Regions from separate parts of the Faecalibacterium sp. Marseille-P9590 genome, predicted to be linked through region 3. Evidence: predicted binding sites of a transcription regulator. Region 3 holds the regulator's gene; each other region holds the start of a gene.
The links. Region 3 encodes Rex, which represses fermentation and respiration genes when NADH is low (regulators of the CRP and FNR family bind a similar motif). Its sites were predicted from a motif close to ATTGTTAANNNNTTAACAAT; they were not measured.

Region 1: J3349_RS13340 (butyryl-CoA:acetate CoA-transferase) is a predicted target of Rex. The motif match lies at 1,777-1,796, and genes of this name have one in related genera.
Region 2: fucO (lactaldehyde reductase) is a predicted target of Rex. The motif match lies at 2,936-2,955, and genes of this name have one in related genera.

What each region holds. Positions count from the first base shown of each region.
Region 1 is NZ_JAFREF010000017.1:5,948-10,979, forward strand. Features, by position in the region: gene J3349_RS13330 (acetyl-CoA C-acetyltransferase) at 1-873, opposite strand, end outside; gene coaD (pantetheine-phosphate adenylyltransferase) at 962-1,465, opposite strand; gene J3349_RS13340 (butyryl-CoA:acetate CoA-transferase) at 1,982-3,328, shown strand; gene J3349_RS13345 (AI-2E family transporter) at 3,377-4,657, shown strand; gene J3349_RS13350 (radical SAM protein) at 4,751-5,032, opposite strand, start outside.
Region 2 is NZ_JAFREF010000002.1:364,742-369,773, reverse strand. Features, by position in the region: gene hisS (histidine--tRNA ligase) at 1-59, shown strand, start outside; gene J3349_RS04350 (putative ABC transporter permease) at 137-1,426, opposite strand; gene fucO (lactaldehyde reductase) at 1,718-2,866, opposite strand; gene J3349_RS04340 (sodium:alanine symporter family protein) at 3,086-4,486, opposite strand; gene J3349_RS04335 (MoxR family ATPase) at 4,739-5,032, shown strand, end outside.
Region 3 is NZ_JAFREF010000004.1:117,062-122,093, forward strand. Features, by position in the region: gene J3349_RS06775 (ABC transporter substrate-binding protein) at 1-703, opposite strand, end outside; gene J3349_RS06780 (thymidine kinase) at 1,182-1,784, opposite strand; gene J3349_RS06785 (redox-sensing transcriptional repressor Rex) at 1,863-2,504, opposite strand; gene J3349_RS06790 (ATP-dependent Clp protease proteolytic subunit) at 2,768-3,454, shown strand; gene J3349_RS06795 (DNA translocase FtsK) at 3,587-5,032, shown strand, end outside.

The DNA.
Region 1 (5,032 bases), on a different contig from region 3:
ACCTGCGACCCAGGTAGCCAGAGGCTTCACGCCCAGCTCCTTGGCCTTCTCTTCGCTCATGATGACCAGAGCAGCTGCGCCATCGTTGATAGCGGAGGAGTTTGCAGCGGTGACGATGCCGTCCTTGGTGAAGGCGGGCTTCAGCTTTGCCAGCACTTCGGGAGCGCTCAGACGGGGGCCTTCATCGGTATCGAACACGGTGTCGCCCTTCTTGCCCTTGATGACAACAGGAACGATTTCATCCTTGAAAGCGCCGTCCTTGATGGCCTTGTCAGCCTTCAGCTGGCTGTGGTAAGCGAAATCATCCAGCATCTCGCGGGTGATGGGGCTGTAGCCGTACTTCTTCTGATAGGTCTCGTTGGTGCAGACATTCTCAGCGGTCATGCCCATGTGCTTGTTGAAGCCGCAGGCATCCCACAGAGCATCGTTGACCATGGTATCCACGATCTCGCTCTTGCCCATGGGAGCGCCCATGCGGTAGCCGTAGCGGCCCTTCATCATTGCGAAGGGAGCCATGTCCATGTTCTCCATGCCGCCTGCGACCACGATGTCAGCATCGCCGGCCTCGATCATCTGAGCAGCCATGTTCACGCAGTTCAGGCCGGAGCCGCAGACCACATTGACGGTGACAGCAGGAGTCTCGACGGGCAGGCCAGCCTTCAGGGAAGCCTGACGAGCGACGTTCTGGCCCAGACCAGCCTGGATGACGCAGCCCATGTAAACATGATCGACCTGCTCGGGTTTCACGTTAGCACGGTTCAGGGCCTCCTTGATGACGATGGAGCCCAGCTCTGCAGCAGGGACGTTTGCCAGGGTGCCGCCAAACTTACCAATAGCGGTACGGCAAGCAGATGCGATAACAATTTTCTTCATGTTAATAGCCTCCTGAATTTATATGTTTCGGGGTTTCGTAAAACTATTTATCAAAAAGCCCGAGGGCCTTTCTGCATTATAAAAGGTATCAGAGCGTTTTTCCTTCCGCCCGGAGCTGCTCCACTTTGGCGTGGATGGCATTCTCTACGTTGGGCGTCACGAACTTGGAGATGTTGCTGCCGTAGCGGGCAGCCTCCTTGACGATGGTGGAAGAAAGGTAGCTCCACTTGATGCTGGTGGCAAGGAACATCGTCTCGATGCCGGGCATCAGTGCGTGGTTCGTCTGGGCGAGCTGTATCTCGTTTTCGAAATCCGTCACCGCCCGCAGGCCCCGCACCATCACCGAAGCGTGGCGCTTCTTGGCGAACTCCACGGTCAGGCCGTCGAAGCTCTCCACCGTCACATTCGGGATGTCCTTGCAGCATTCCCGCAGCAGCGCCACCCGTTCTTCTACGGTGAACAGAGGGTTCTTTGCGCTGTTGATGAGCACTGCCACAATGAGCTGGTCGTTTATCTTTGCAGCTCGCTTGATGATGTCGAGGTGTCCTCTCGTGACCGGGTCGAAGGACCCGGGGTAAACTGCTGTTGCCATCGGTATGGTCTCCTTTATTTGCGCGCTTTGGAAAAGCGCATTTGGTGTTGCCATGATAGCACTTTTCAGTTTCTGCTTCAAGTACCAGGCCGCATCGCCATCGCTACATCGTTAATTTTTAGTCAATTAACTTCGCACTGGGACGCATCGTCTTGGTACACCCTTAGCAAACCATATCGTCAAAATTTTATCAAGTACTTTTTCGAAAAAAATTGTTTTTGCTATACCAAACAATCGCCACAAATACCTAAGAAATTTAGTCAAATTGTCCTGCGAGACATTTTTTCGCGGAAGAGGGCTTGATTATAATGTTTGTTAATGTTATAACTAAGCTGTGCAGGTATGCCGCTGCCGGAGGCTTCTGCCCTGCCGACCCCAAGGATACCGCCGGGGTGTGATAAGACAGTGTCCGGACTGGGAAAAAACGGTAAATTTCCGGCTAAGATTTTGTCCCGTAGAATTGTAAATAATAAATTTACAATTCTTTTATGTTCTTAAAGGAGAGGATGGTTTATAATGGATTTCATGGAAATGTATGCCCAGAAAAAGATGACTGCCGAGCAGGCTGCTTCTCTGGTCAAGAGCGGCGACTGGGTGGATTACGGCTGGTGCGTCAACACCCCCGTGGCCGTGGACGCCGCCCTTGCCAAGCGCCTGCCCGAACTGGAGAACGTCAATTTCCGCGGCGGCATCCTGATGTGGGTGCCTGAGATCTTCCAGATCGACGACCCCGCTGCCCACATGACCTGGAACAGCTGGCACATGGGCGGCATCGAGCGCAAAGCCATCGCACAGGGCTTCTCGTTCTACTCCCCCATCCGCTATTCGGAGCTGCCCCGCTACTACCGCGAGAGTCCCGACCCGCTGGACATCGCCGTCTTCCAGGTGACTCCGATGGACGAGCACGGCTACTTCAACTTCGGTCCCAGCGCTTCCCATCTGGGTGCCGTCTGTGAGAAGGCCCGGAAGATCATCGTGGAGGTCAACACCAATATGCCCCGCTGCCTCGGTGGTATGGAAAACTGTGTCCATATCTCCCAGGTCACCGGCATCGTGGAGGGCGACAATCCGCCCATCGGCCAGATGGCCGCTGCCGGCCCCGCTTCCGAGGTCGATTTGAAGGTCGCAAACCTCGTCGTGCCGCAGATCCCCAACGGTGCCTGCCTGCAGCTGGGCATCGGCGGTATGCCCAACGCCATCGGCAGCCTCATCGCCCAGAGCGATTTGAAGGACCTGGGCGTCCACACCGAGATGTACGTTGACGCTTTCGTGGACATCGCCAAGGCCGGCAAGATCACCGGCGCACACAAGCAGCTGGACAAGGGCCGTCAGGTCTACGCCTTCGGTGCCGGCACCCAGAAGATGTACGACTACCTCAACAACAACCCCGAGTGCATGTCTGCTCCCGTCGATTACACCAACGACATCCGCAGCATCTCCGCGCTGGACAACTTCATCTCCATCAACAATGCAGTGGACATCGACCTGTTCGGCCAGGTGAATGCGGAGAGCGCCGGCATCAAGCACATTTCCGGTGCAGGCGGCCAGCTGGACTTCGTGCTGGGCGCATACCTTTCCAAGGGTGGCAAGAGCTTCATCTGCCTGTCCTCTACCTTCTTTAATAAGAAGACTGGTCAGCTCGAGAGCCGCATCCGTCCCACGCTGGAAAACGGCAGCATCATCACCGATACCCGCGCCAATCTGCATTACCTCTGCACCGAATACGGCTGCGTCAACCTCAAGGGTCTGACCACCTGGGAGAAGGCCGAAGCCCTCATCAATGTGGCACACCCCGACTTCCGCGAGGAGCTTATCAAAGAGGCCGAGAAGATGCACATCTGGCGCCGCAGCAACAAAATCTAAACATCGCCGTACCGGCTCCTGCCGTCTGCGGCAGGAATGGAGTCACACATGATGGACAAAAAGCCGCACATCAAGCCCTATATCTACGGAATGCTCGCGGGCTTTGGTGCGATAAGTCTAAGCATCCTGTTCTTCTTCTTCATCTACCGCTTCGACGGGTTCGGCGACGCGGTCTCCAAGGTGACCGGCATCCTGATGCCCTTCATCTATGGTGCCGTCATCGCCTATCTGCTCAAGCCGGTGTGCAACACCATTGAGGGCTTTCTGCACCGCATCTTCCCCGAAAAGCTCCACAGCATGGCCAATATGCTTGCCATTGCAGCGACGCTGCTGTTCGGTGTGCTGGTGGTCTACGCCCTCGTGATGATGGTGGTGCCGCAGCTCATCACAAGCGTCACCTCCCTCTACTACACCGCGCAGACCAGCATCACCCGATTCATGCGTTGGGTGAACACACAGAAAGTCTTTTTGGATAATGAGACACTGATGGGCTACTTCAACGATGCCTACGATGTCATTGTTGCCAATCTGACCACTCTGCGCACCACCCTGCTCCCCTCGCTGCAGAATTTACAAGGCATCCTGAGCGGTGTGGGCGTTGGCGTCATGAATGTGGTGATCTGGTTCAAGAACCTGCTCATCGGCCTTATCGTCGCTGTTTACCTGCTGGCCAGCCGCAAAAAGTTCGCCAAACAGGCCAAGATGATCCTCTACAGCGTCGTCAAGCCCCGCTGGGCGCAGCTCATCCAGGAGGAAGTCCTCTACGCAGACAAGATGTTCGGCGGCTTCATCAACGGCAAGATCATGGACTCCGCCATCATTGGCGTGCTCTGCTACTTTGCCTGCATCATCTTCAAGTTCCCGAGCGCACTGCTGGTGTCGGTCATCATCGGCGTCACCAACGTCATCCCCTTCTTCGGCCCCTTCATCGGTGCCGTGCCTGCAACGCTGCTCATCCTCATCCAAAGCCCCATCAAGGCCATCTGGTTCGTGCTCTTCGTGCTGGTGCTCCAGCAGCTGGACGGCAATGTTATCGGCCCGAAGATCCTGGGCAACACCACCGGCCTTTCGAGCTTCTGGGTGCTCTTCTCCATTCTGCTGTTCGGCGGTCTGTGGGGCTTCGTGGGCATGATCGTGGGCGTGCCGCTGTTCGCCGTCATCTATGACGTCATCAAGAAGCTGGTCTTCCACGGCCTGCGCCGCAACGGCCAGCTCGACCAGATGACCGTCTACCACGACGAGTTCGGCGATCCCGGCGACCCGGCTCCCGCGCCTGTAGAAGATGAAAGAACGGAAACCGAAATCGTCATTGATTCCGGCGAAGAATAAAATAACAAGATAAAGCCCCCATCCTCCCGGCTGCCTCAGCCGGTGAAGATGGGGGCTTTTCTGCGCATTTTTATCTTTGAAAGACCGATAAAGTCATTTCGCTTGAGCAGTGGAATGAGCCGGTTCCCAATCCTTGTAATTCTCGTACCGGCTCTCCCTGAGGGTGACGTGCGACCAGATCTCGTCGGCTACAGGCTGCCAGTCGGCAGCATATGCACCGCATTTGTCGCAGAGGTGGTCTACGCTCTCGGGCGACTGCAAGTCGGTGCTGTGAGCACCGGTGTCATGCACCATCTGGCGCAGAAGCTCGGGGTTTTCCAGCATCGGGCAGGGACGCAGATGGTTTTTATTGAAGGGCTGGCCGTTGTGGTAGGC
Region 2 (5,032 bases), on a different contig from region 3:
GCTTTGCCGGTGCCGCCTTCATGGACAAGGACGAGGTAAAGGTCTTTGCCGCTCAGTAAGGGCTGAACAAACCAAAAGCACTGCACTCCCCAAAAGCGGGCGGGTGCAGTGCTTTTTTGCGTTTATGGCTGCCGGGTCAGCCGGTTTTTTTGGCGTTGGGGTACACCCGCTCCATCCGGGCGTTGTCAAAATGTTCGTCGAGGAAGACGTCCAGCTGGTTCGCCGGGGCGAGGCCGCTGGTGCGGGCGTCGTACCGGGCCAGCGCCAGTGCCGAAAGCCCCATGTTCACGGCCATGAACACCGTCAGCACCACGGTCATCCAGGGCAGGATGTGCTTTTTCAGGTTTGCCATCAGCTTTGCGACGAGGGGGTAGCCGTACCGGATCCAGACCACCGCCGCGATGCCCCAGAAAAAGCAGTAGAGCAGATTGACACGGCCTCCCAGATTGAACTTGAAGCCGCTGTAGTCCCAGAAGATGACGCCGAACAGCAGCTCACCCACGGCGCTGCAGATATACTCATATGCGCCGCCCATCACGAAGCCGAACAGGAAGATGGAGCGGTCGCTCCGCTCCTCGCTGCCCCGCAGCAGGACCGCCGCCATGACCAGCGCCAGCCCCCACACCACGCTGAAGGGTCCCCACACGAGGCTCGAGCGGCTCATCCAGACGCCCGCCGTCACCCGGCAGAACAGCGTCTCCACCACGTCGCCGAGGAAAGCCCCGATGACAAAGAGCCAGACAAGGTCGCCGAAGCTCAGAGCCTTTTCTTTCTGAACAGTCGGCTCGGGCTGGACGATGGCCGGGTAAGCCCGCTGGATACGCTTTTCCACATGGGCGATGAGCCGCTGGCGCAGCTTGTCCGAGTGCTTTTCCAGCTCGAGGTTGAGCTGTTCCAGCCTCGGATGGCTGGCGGCGTACCGGTTGACGGCCAGCGCTGCGCCCAGCTGGTCGAGGACGGCCAGCGTCATCGCCGCCCAGACGCCGATATGCAGCAGCCAGCCCGGCAGCAGGGCGCAGAGCCGCAGCAGCAGGACGTTGCCCCACAGCACGCTTGCCATGCCCAGCAGGCCCCAGAGCACCGAGTACTGCAGGCAGACGTAGCCGTCCAGATTGAACTTTTTATCTGAGTAGTCCCACCAGCGGCGGCGGTGCATCCTCTCGAGCAGCTTGGCCGTCACCCACTCCACCACGGTGGCGTTGGCCGCACAGCCGAAGAAGAGGGCCACCGGCGTCGAGCGCAGGTCGGCAAAGCCCACCGCCATCAGCACAGCCGACGTACCGTAGACGAAGCAGAACGGGCCGGACGCCACGCCGCGGTTGACGAAGGCGCGGCCCTTGATGGTCGCCACCACCGTCTCGGCTACCCATCCGAGGAACGAGTAGACCAGATAGATGACGCAGAGGGTATAAAAATTCAGCTCCATTGCGTGTTTCCTTTCTCATATAAACGGTTATAGAGCTATTGTATGCAGTTTTGGCCGCGTCCGCAAGAGGGAGACGGGATTTTTACGCAAAAAGGCCGCTGTAAGAAACCTCTCCGTCAGCGCTAACGCGCTGCCACCTCCCCTAGCGAGGGGAGGCTTTGGCATGACGGATAGCCTTGCCTTTTCGCCAGAGGCTCCCCTCGGTAGGGGAGCTGTCGAGCGAATGCGAGACTGAGAGGTTATTTTACAGCGGCCTGTATTTTTTATAAGGGTAAATCGCTCCGACTCAGCTTACAGCTGGCTCTTGTACAGCTCCACGATCTCCTCCACGCTGGTGTCGCGGGGGTTGCCGGGACGGCAGGCGTCAGCATAAGCGGACTCGGCGAGGAACTGGATATCCTCTTCCTTCAGGATGCCGTTCAGGTTTGCGGGGATGCCCACGTCAGCGCTCAGCTGCTTGACAGCGGCGATGGTGGCATCTGCGGCCTGTGCGTCGTTCATCTCGTCGATGCCCTTCACGCCCATGGCCTTACCGACGGCACGATAGCGCTCACCGGCGACGGTCTTGTTGTACTCCAGACCGACGGGCAGCAGGATAGCGCAGGCCACGCCGTGGGGAGTGTCATACAGAGCGGACAGGCCGTGTGCCATGGAGTGGACGATGCCCAGACCCACATTGGAGAAGCCCATGCCGGCGATGTACTGGCCCAGAGCCATGCCCTCACGGCCTTCCGGAGTGTTCTGGACAGCGCCGCGCAGGTTCTCACTGATGAGCTTGATGGCTTCCAGATGGAACATATCGGAGATGGTGCAATGGCCCTTGGTGATGTAGCCCTCGATGGCGTGGGTCAGAGCGTCCATGCCGGTGGCGGCAGTCAGACCCTTGGGCATGGAGGCCATCATATCGGGGTCAACCACAGCGATCTCGGGGATGTCGTTGGTATCGACGCAGACGAACTTGCGCTTCTTCTCGACATCGGTGATGACGTAGTTGATGGTGACTTCAGCGGCAGTACCGGCAGTGGTGGGGACCGCGATGGTAAAGACGGCGTGCTTCTTGGTGGGAGCGACGCCTTCCAGAGAGCGCACATCGGCGAACTCGGGGTTGTTGATGATGATGCCGATGGCTTTTGCGGTGTCCATGGAAGAGCCGCCGCCGATGGTCACGATGCAGTCAGCCTCTGCGGCCTTGAAAGCGGCCACGCCGTCCTGCACATTTGCGATGGTGGGGTTGGGCTTGATCTCACTGTAGACGGTGTAGGCGAAGTTTGCAGCGTCCAGCAGGTCGGTGACCTTCTTGGTGACGCCGAACTTGAGAAGGTCGGGGTCAGAGCAGACGAAAGCCTTCTTGTAACCGCGGGCGGTCAGCTCGGGAACGATGTTCTCGATAGCGCCGTGGCCATGATAAGAAATAGTATTCAGAACGATACGATCAGCCATTGGTAAAACCTCCTGATTTTGCGCCCCGCCGGGCGGCGGGTACGACTCTCTTTGCTTTTACTTTACCACTTTGTTAAAATTTGTTCAATATCAATTCTTATGATTTCCATGAAATTTTTATACTTTTTTGAGTTTTTGCAGAGAAAGTAGACAAAATCAAAGGTTTGTTGACAGCAAAGCGCCCTCCGGCGCGGGCCGGAGGGCGCTTTGAATGATTCTTTACTTTCCTGCGCCCTCGCCCGCGAAGAACTCCTTCGTGAGCTTTGCCACCGTGCCGGACAGCAGGAGCAGGGCCATAAGGTTCGGAATGCTCATCAGTCCGTTGAAGGTGTCGGCGATGCTCCACAGCAGGCCCAGATCGACCGTCGCGCCCAGAATGGACACGAAGGAGTAGACCACGAGGAAGGGGCCGACCACCTTGTCGGTGTGGAACAGGAACTCGATGCACCGGGAGCCGTAGAGACCCCAGCCGATGATGGTGGAGAATGCAAAGCTGCAGAGCGCCACCGCCGTAAAGATGGACGACCAGCCGCCGTAGGTGGCCGTAAAGCCGGAGATGGTCAGTTCTGCGCCTGCCGCACTGCCATAGCCCACCGGCACGCCGCTGCACAGGATGACCATGGCGGTCAGGGTGCAGATGACGATGGTGTCGGCGAAGACCTCGAAGATGCCGAACATCCCCTGCTTGACGGGCTTGCGGGTGTCGGCGCAGGCGTGGGCGATGGAGCCGGTGCCGAGGCCAGCCTCATTGGAGAAGATGCCGCGAGAAACGCCCTTCTGCATACTGAGGAAGATGCTGCCGATGGCACCGCCGGTGAAGGCCTGCGGGTCAAATGCACCGCCGACGATGGAGGCCAGCACCGCCGGGAAGCGCCGGTAGTTGATGACCACGACGCCCAGCGCCAGCACGACGTAGAACAGTGCCATGAACGGCACCAGCTTCTCGGTCACGCTGCCGATGCGCTTGACGCCGCCCAGCAGCACCATAGCCACCATCATGGCCACCACCACGCCCACGACGAGGTTGACCGTGGGCAGGATGCTGTTCAGGCTGCTGCCGTAGGCCAGCAGGGCCGAGTCGATGGCTGTGACGATGGTGTTGACCTGGGTGGCGTTGCCGGTGCCGAAGACCGTCAGCACGCCGAACAGCGAGTACAGCACCGCGAGGAACTGCCACCGGCTGCCGAGGCCGTTTTTAATATAGTACATGGGGCCGCCCACCAGCTCGCCGTTTTTGTTCCGCTCGCGGAAATGCACAGCCAGCGTCACTTCGGAAAACTTGGTACACATGCCCAGCAGAGCCGAGCACCACATCCAGAACACCGCACCCGGCCCGCCGATGGCGATCGCGCCCGCCACGCCGGCGATGTTGCCGGTGCCGACGGTAGCGGCCAGCGCCGTACACACTGCCTGGAACGGAGTCATCGCGCCGTCGGAGGCATCCTTTTTGCGGAAGATGCGGCCAATGGTCGTTTTGATGGCATAGGGGAATTTCCGGAGCTGCAAAAAGCCTGTCCGCACACTGAGCAGCAGGCCCACGCCGATGATGCAGACCATCGCCGGGATGCCCCAGATAAAGCTGTTGACCGCCTGATTGACGGCTGTGATGGTTTCGAGCATACTTTTACGCCTTTCTTTTTCACTTTGACACAACGAAAATTATTTTATCGTATTTTAAGCGGCCTGTCAATTTACTTTGAACGTGAAATCTGCACGTCCCGGCTGAAAGTTTGTTAAAATAGCTTCACCTTTATTTTCTCTACTTCTTTGCCGCTTTTTTGCCCGTCAAAGCCCTACACAAACCGCGCGGGTTGTGCTATGATAAGGGTGAAATTTCGGTTTGGCACTGTCAACCGCAAGGAGATGTCATGGATGTCTGAAACATCTGTTCTAATGGATACGCTGCGGCAGGAAGGGGTCTCCCCCGACCTGCTGCGCGCTGTGGAAGAATACCGTACCGCCCACCCGCTGGCGGAGGCCCTGCGCCCCCGCATCCCCTCCCCTGCCTTCGTCTACTACGGCAGAGAGGTGTGGGAGCAGGCGCTGGCCGCCCTGCTCTGCGGCGAAAATCTGCTGCTGGCGGGCGGCAAGGCCACCGGCAAGAACGTGCTGGCCGAAAACCTCGCCGCCGCCTTCGGACGCCCCGCGTGGGACATCTCGTTCCAC
Region 3 (5,032 bases):
AGTCCTTGCCGTACTTGGACTCGAGGTAGAAGACCATCAGGATCATACGGTCGTATGCGCCCAGGTGCAGGGGATAGTAGTCATCGCCCAGCTTCTCCTGGAAGGTCTTGCCGGCAGCCATCAGCTCGTCCAGAGTGGTGGGGAAGGCGATGCCGGCCTTGTCGAAGGTGGTCTTGTTCCAGTAGAAGATACGGCCGGTCATGGAGACAGGCACGCACTGCTGAGCGTTTGCCACGTTGCAGGCAGCCAGCTTGGCCTCATCCCACTGAGTCAGGTCCAGATAGTCGGAGACGCTGTTCAGGTCGATGAAGGTCTGGCCGTTCTTGGAGTAGTTGTACAGCCAGTTCCAGTTGATCTGGCAGACATCCTCAGCGACGCCGCCTGCGAACTTGGTGGACATGGTGTCCTCCCAGCCGGACCATGCAGCGAAGGTGGGGTTGACGGTGATGGTGCTGTGCTCAGCAGAGAAAGCCTTGATGGCCTCCTGGTAAGCGTTGTGACGGGACTCGCCGCCCCACCAGCTCATGGTCAGGGTGACGGGGTCAGAAGACAGACCAGCCACAGAAGCTGCTGCGGAAGAAGCAGCAGTGGAAGTGGCGGTAGAACCAGCATTGCTGGAGCCGCCGCAGGCGGCCAGCAGGCCGGCAGCACCCACAGCGCCAGAGACCTTCAGAAAGTCACGACGAGAAATTGCCTTGCTCATTTTCGTTCTCCTCCTATGTAGAAAACATCTTCTTGCACGGACGCCTCTGCAAAGCATCCGTTGTATACAAATATGATACCAAAGGCAAGAAAAAAAAGAAAGATGCAAATTGTAGTGATAGCGGCAGAAAACGTACAAATATTGCGCTTATTTTTTGCCCGGTTTTGACGTCATTGCCATAATGAATAAACTTGGACCGAAAAACTGTGCAACTTGTATACTTCAACGATTTGCATAGAAAACTGGGATGCAACAGGAGAAGATTGGCCTGAATTGCAAGAATTTTGTAGCCATGGCAGAATTTGTTGAAAGAGCGTTGTATACATCAAAAGCGACGATAACAGAAAGTTCCGGCCCTGAGCTGATATATCAATAGTGCAAAAAACGCGCGAATTGGGGCGCGACTGATATATCACGGATGCAGAAAAGATACAAAAATGCCGTCCGGCGTGCGGACGGCATAAAATCAGGAAAAGAGTCACCGGCGGGCGGCGTAGAAGGCGCTGCGCTCCCGGAAATAGCACTGGGGACACATGCTGACGTACTGGACGTCGTTCTCAAGGTCGATGGCTACCTGTTCGCCCTCAAAGACGAAGCGGCCGTTGACCTTGCGGCAGTTGCAGGTGGCCTTGCGGCCGCAGGTGCAGATGGTCTTCATCTCCTCGATGGTGTGGGCCAGCTCCAGAAGCCGGGTGGAGCCGGGGAAGCCCTTGAGGGAGAAGTCGGAGCGCAGGCCGTAGCAGATGACGGGGATGTTCAGCTCTACCGTCACCATGAACAGCTGCTCGGCCTGCTCGGCAGTGAGGAACTGGCTCTCGTCACAGAGCACACAGGCCAGAGGCCGGCCCTCGCTGCTGGCGGCCCGGACGGCCTCCACCAGGTCCATGTCCGGCGGCACCAGCAGGTCGGCAGGGCGGCGGACGCCCAGACGGCTCACGAGGTCGCCGCTGCCCTTGGTGTCCACCTTCGGCTTGAGGATGAGCACCCGCATCCCCTGCTCCTCGTAGTTGTGGGCCACCTGCATCAGCGCGGTGCTCTTGCCGCTGTTCATTGCGCCGTAACGGAAATAAAGCTTTGCCATATCGAAAAAGTCTCCTTATGAAAGGACCCTCTCAGCCAAAGCCTGACGGAGAGGGCCTGTATTATTGATAGTATGTGCTCAGTCCTGATTGCGCAGCCGGTAGCCCAGGCTCATCAGGCTGTCGCCGAGGTGGACGTTCTCCACCACCACGTCGGGGTAGGAGACAGACAGATCGTAGTGGGAGAAGTTCCAGAAGCCCTGAATGCCCAGAGCCACCAGACGGCCGCTGATCTCCTCTGCGCCGCTGCGGGGCAGACAGAGCACAGCCACCTCGGGGTGGTGCTCGGCGCAGAAAGCTTCCAGCTCATCAATGTGTAAAATCTGGATGCCGTTGATCTCTTTGCCCACCTCGTCGGGGGCGTTGTCGAAGGCGGCGATGAGCTTGTAGCCGTTGGTGTCGGTGGTGATGAAGCGGCTCACAGCCTTGCCCAGACGGCCGCAGCCAATAAGGATGGTGGGCAGGAGGTCGCCGTTGCCAAAGAGCAGATGCTCAAGGATGCTCAGCAGGTTCTCCACCGAGTAGCCGATGCCCTGACGGCCATTCACGTCGCCGATGCAGTTGAAGTCCTGCCGCACCTGAGAGGCAGTGGTACCCATCTGGGCGGCCAGCTCACGGGACGAGATGCTGGTGATGCCGTCGTTCTTCAGGGTGCGCAGGTAGCGATAGTATTTGGGCAGGCGCTTGATGACGGGCAGAGAAGCTTTGCCGGGAGTGTTCATAAGGGGGTCTCCTTTCTTTTTATCCGCAGCATTGCCGGGGAGAAGTGCGCAGCGGCAGGGTGCTCCGGCAAAAGATTTGTACTTTCTTGTACAATAATGATACATATTTGACAATCTTATCTCTAGTATAAAGTATACAGCACGAAGACAGAATGTCAAACCATTTGGCACATTTTTTTGAGAAAGAAAAGAAATCTTTGCCGAAGTATAACCGGCAGGAATGCCGGACAAGCTGAAATGAAGCAAAAAGGAGGATACGCAGAATGTCACAAGAAGAGAAGAACATCCCCGTGGAGCAGCAGCGGCTGGAAAAAGAGCAGATCGAGGATATGGGCAGCGTTTACCGCACCCGTGGAGCTCACGCCATCCACTGCCTGACTGTCATCGGGCAGGTGGAGGGCCATGTGGAAGCGCCCCAGGGACAGAAGACCACAAAATATGAGCATGTCATCCCCCAGCTGGTGGCCGTGCAGGAAGACCCCGCCATCGAGGGCCTGCTGGTCCTGCTCAACACCGTGGGCGGGGATGTGGAGGCGGGACTTGCGCTGGCGGAGCTCATCGCCAGCATCTCCAAGCCCAGTGCGGCGGTGGTGCTGGGCGGGGGCCACTCCATCGGCATCCCGCTGGCCGTCAGCGCCCAGCGGAGCTTCATCGTGCCTACTGCCACCATGACGGTCCACCCCGTCCGCCATTCCGGCATGATACTGGGCGTGCCGCAGACTATGCGCTGGTTCGAGCAGATGCAGGAGCGCATCACCGGCTTCGTGGCGTCCCACAGCGGCATCTCGGAGAAGCGTTATACTGAGCTGATGATGCGCACGGGCGAGCTGGTCATGGACGTCGGCACCGTGCTGGATGGCCGAAAAGCCGTGCGGGAAAAGCTTATCGACGAGCTGGGCGGGCTGTCGGATGCGCTGGCATGGCTCTACCGAGAAATCGAGGGGAAATAAATTGCCATTTGACTTTTCCCGTGGTACAATGAAAGAATCGAGTAGTATCGAAATTCTTCCATCGTCACCGACAGAGCCGCCCTGAGCGCGCCCTGCTTCATGATATAAAATAAGGAACGGGTTTTAGGAAACATGGCAAAGAGAAAACGCAAGACCTCCGGGCGCAGCACAGCCTCGCGCCGCAAGAACCGGACACAGGACCGGATGCCCGCGGGGCTCATCACCCTGTTTGCGGGGCTGGTGCTCATGGCGCTGGCTTTCGTGCCGGGCAGTTCGGCCTGGCGCACGATGCACGATGTCCTGTTCGGCGTGTTCGGCTGCGGAAGCTTCGTGCTGGGCGCAGCGCTGTGCTATCTGGCTATCCTCTACACCCGGGGCGAAGACCTGCTGCCCCATATCGCCAAGCTTGCGCTGGGGCTCATCTTCGCCAGCGGCACGGTCATCGTCTTTTCTGACATCCCCACCGACCAGACCGCCGCGCAGATGACCGCTGCCTGTTATCATAATGGTATGAGCGCATGGCTCTCGGGCGGTGCGCTGGGCGCTGTGCTGGGCGGGACGCTCCTGCTGCTCTGCGGCAGACCCGCCGCCAATCTGGTCATGGCGGCGCTGGCGGCCTGCGCCAGCCTGTACATTTTTGACGTTACGCCCGCCGAGTGCTGGCAGTGGCTCTGCAACGTGGGCGGCAGCGTCCACGAAAAGGGCCTTGCCGTCCACGAGCAGAATGCCGCCCGCCGGGCCGAGCGTCTGGCAGAACGCGCCGCCGAGGAGGCTGCGGCAGAGGAATACGAGGACTATGACGACGACCTGCCGGAAGACGAAGTGGGCGAGGACTGCTGCGGCGGCGAAGAGCCTGCCGCGCCCGCCTTCCATATCCAGCCTCCCGGCTGGCTGGCTGGCGTCTTCCACTGGGGCCATCAGGTGATGCAGGGCGGCGAACAGGCGGAGCCTGTCCCTGCGCCCGCACCGGAAGCGCAGACCCCGCCTCAGCCCGAGCCTGCCCCCGTACAGGTGGAAAAGTCCCGGCCTCGTGCGCCCTTTGATATTGATTTAGGCCCTGACCATACCACCGTCACCGAGGGCGGCAGTGAGCCTATCGAGCCCATCATCCTCGGCCCCGGCGGCACCTTCGGCATGGACCCGCTCCGCCGTGCGCCCATCCGCGCCACCGTGACGCCCATCGTCCCGGACGCTGTGGATACTGCCGCTGAGGACTTCTTCACGGCCCAGCCCGAGCCGACGGTGACACCTACCGTTACGCCCGCTGCCCCGGCAGAAGAGCCGGAACAGCAGCCTGCGCCTGAGCCGCCGCTCTCCTTCGGCATCCCGCTCTATGATCTGACCCCGACTCCGGAACCGGCCCCGCAGCCGGTCAGCGCCGAGAATGCTGTGGCGTTCCGCTCTGAGCCGGATGAGGACGGCTGGATCAGCATCACCAGCGACCCGGTGGAGGAAAAAGACCTCAACACACTGGTGGCAGCCGCCATGGAAAAGCCTGCTGTCTCCGAGGAGCAGGCCGCGAACGCCCCCGCCGAAGAGGCGGAGACGGAGGAGAGCTTCCAGTATCAGTACCCGCCC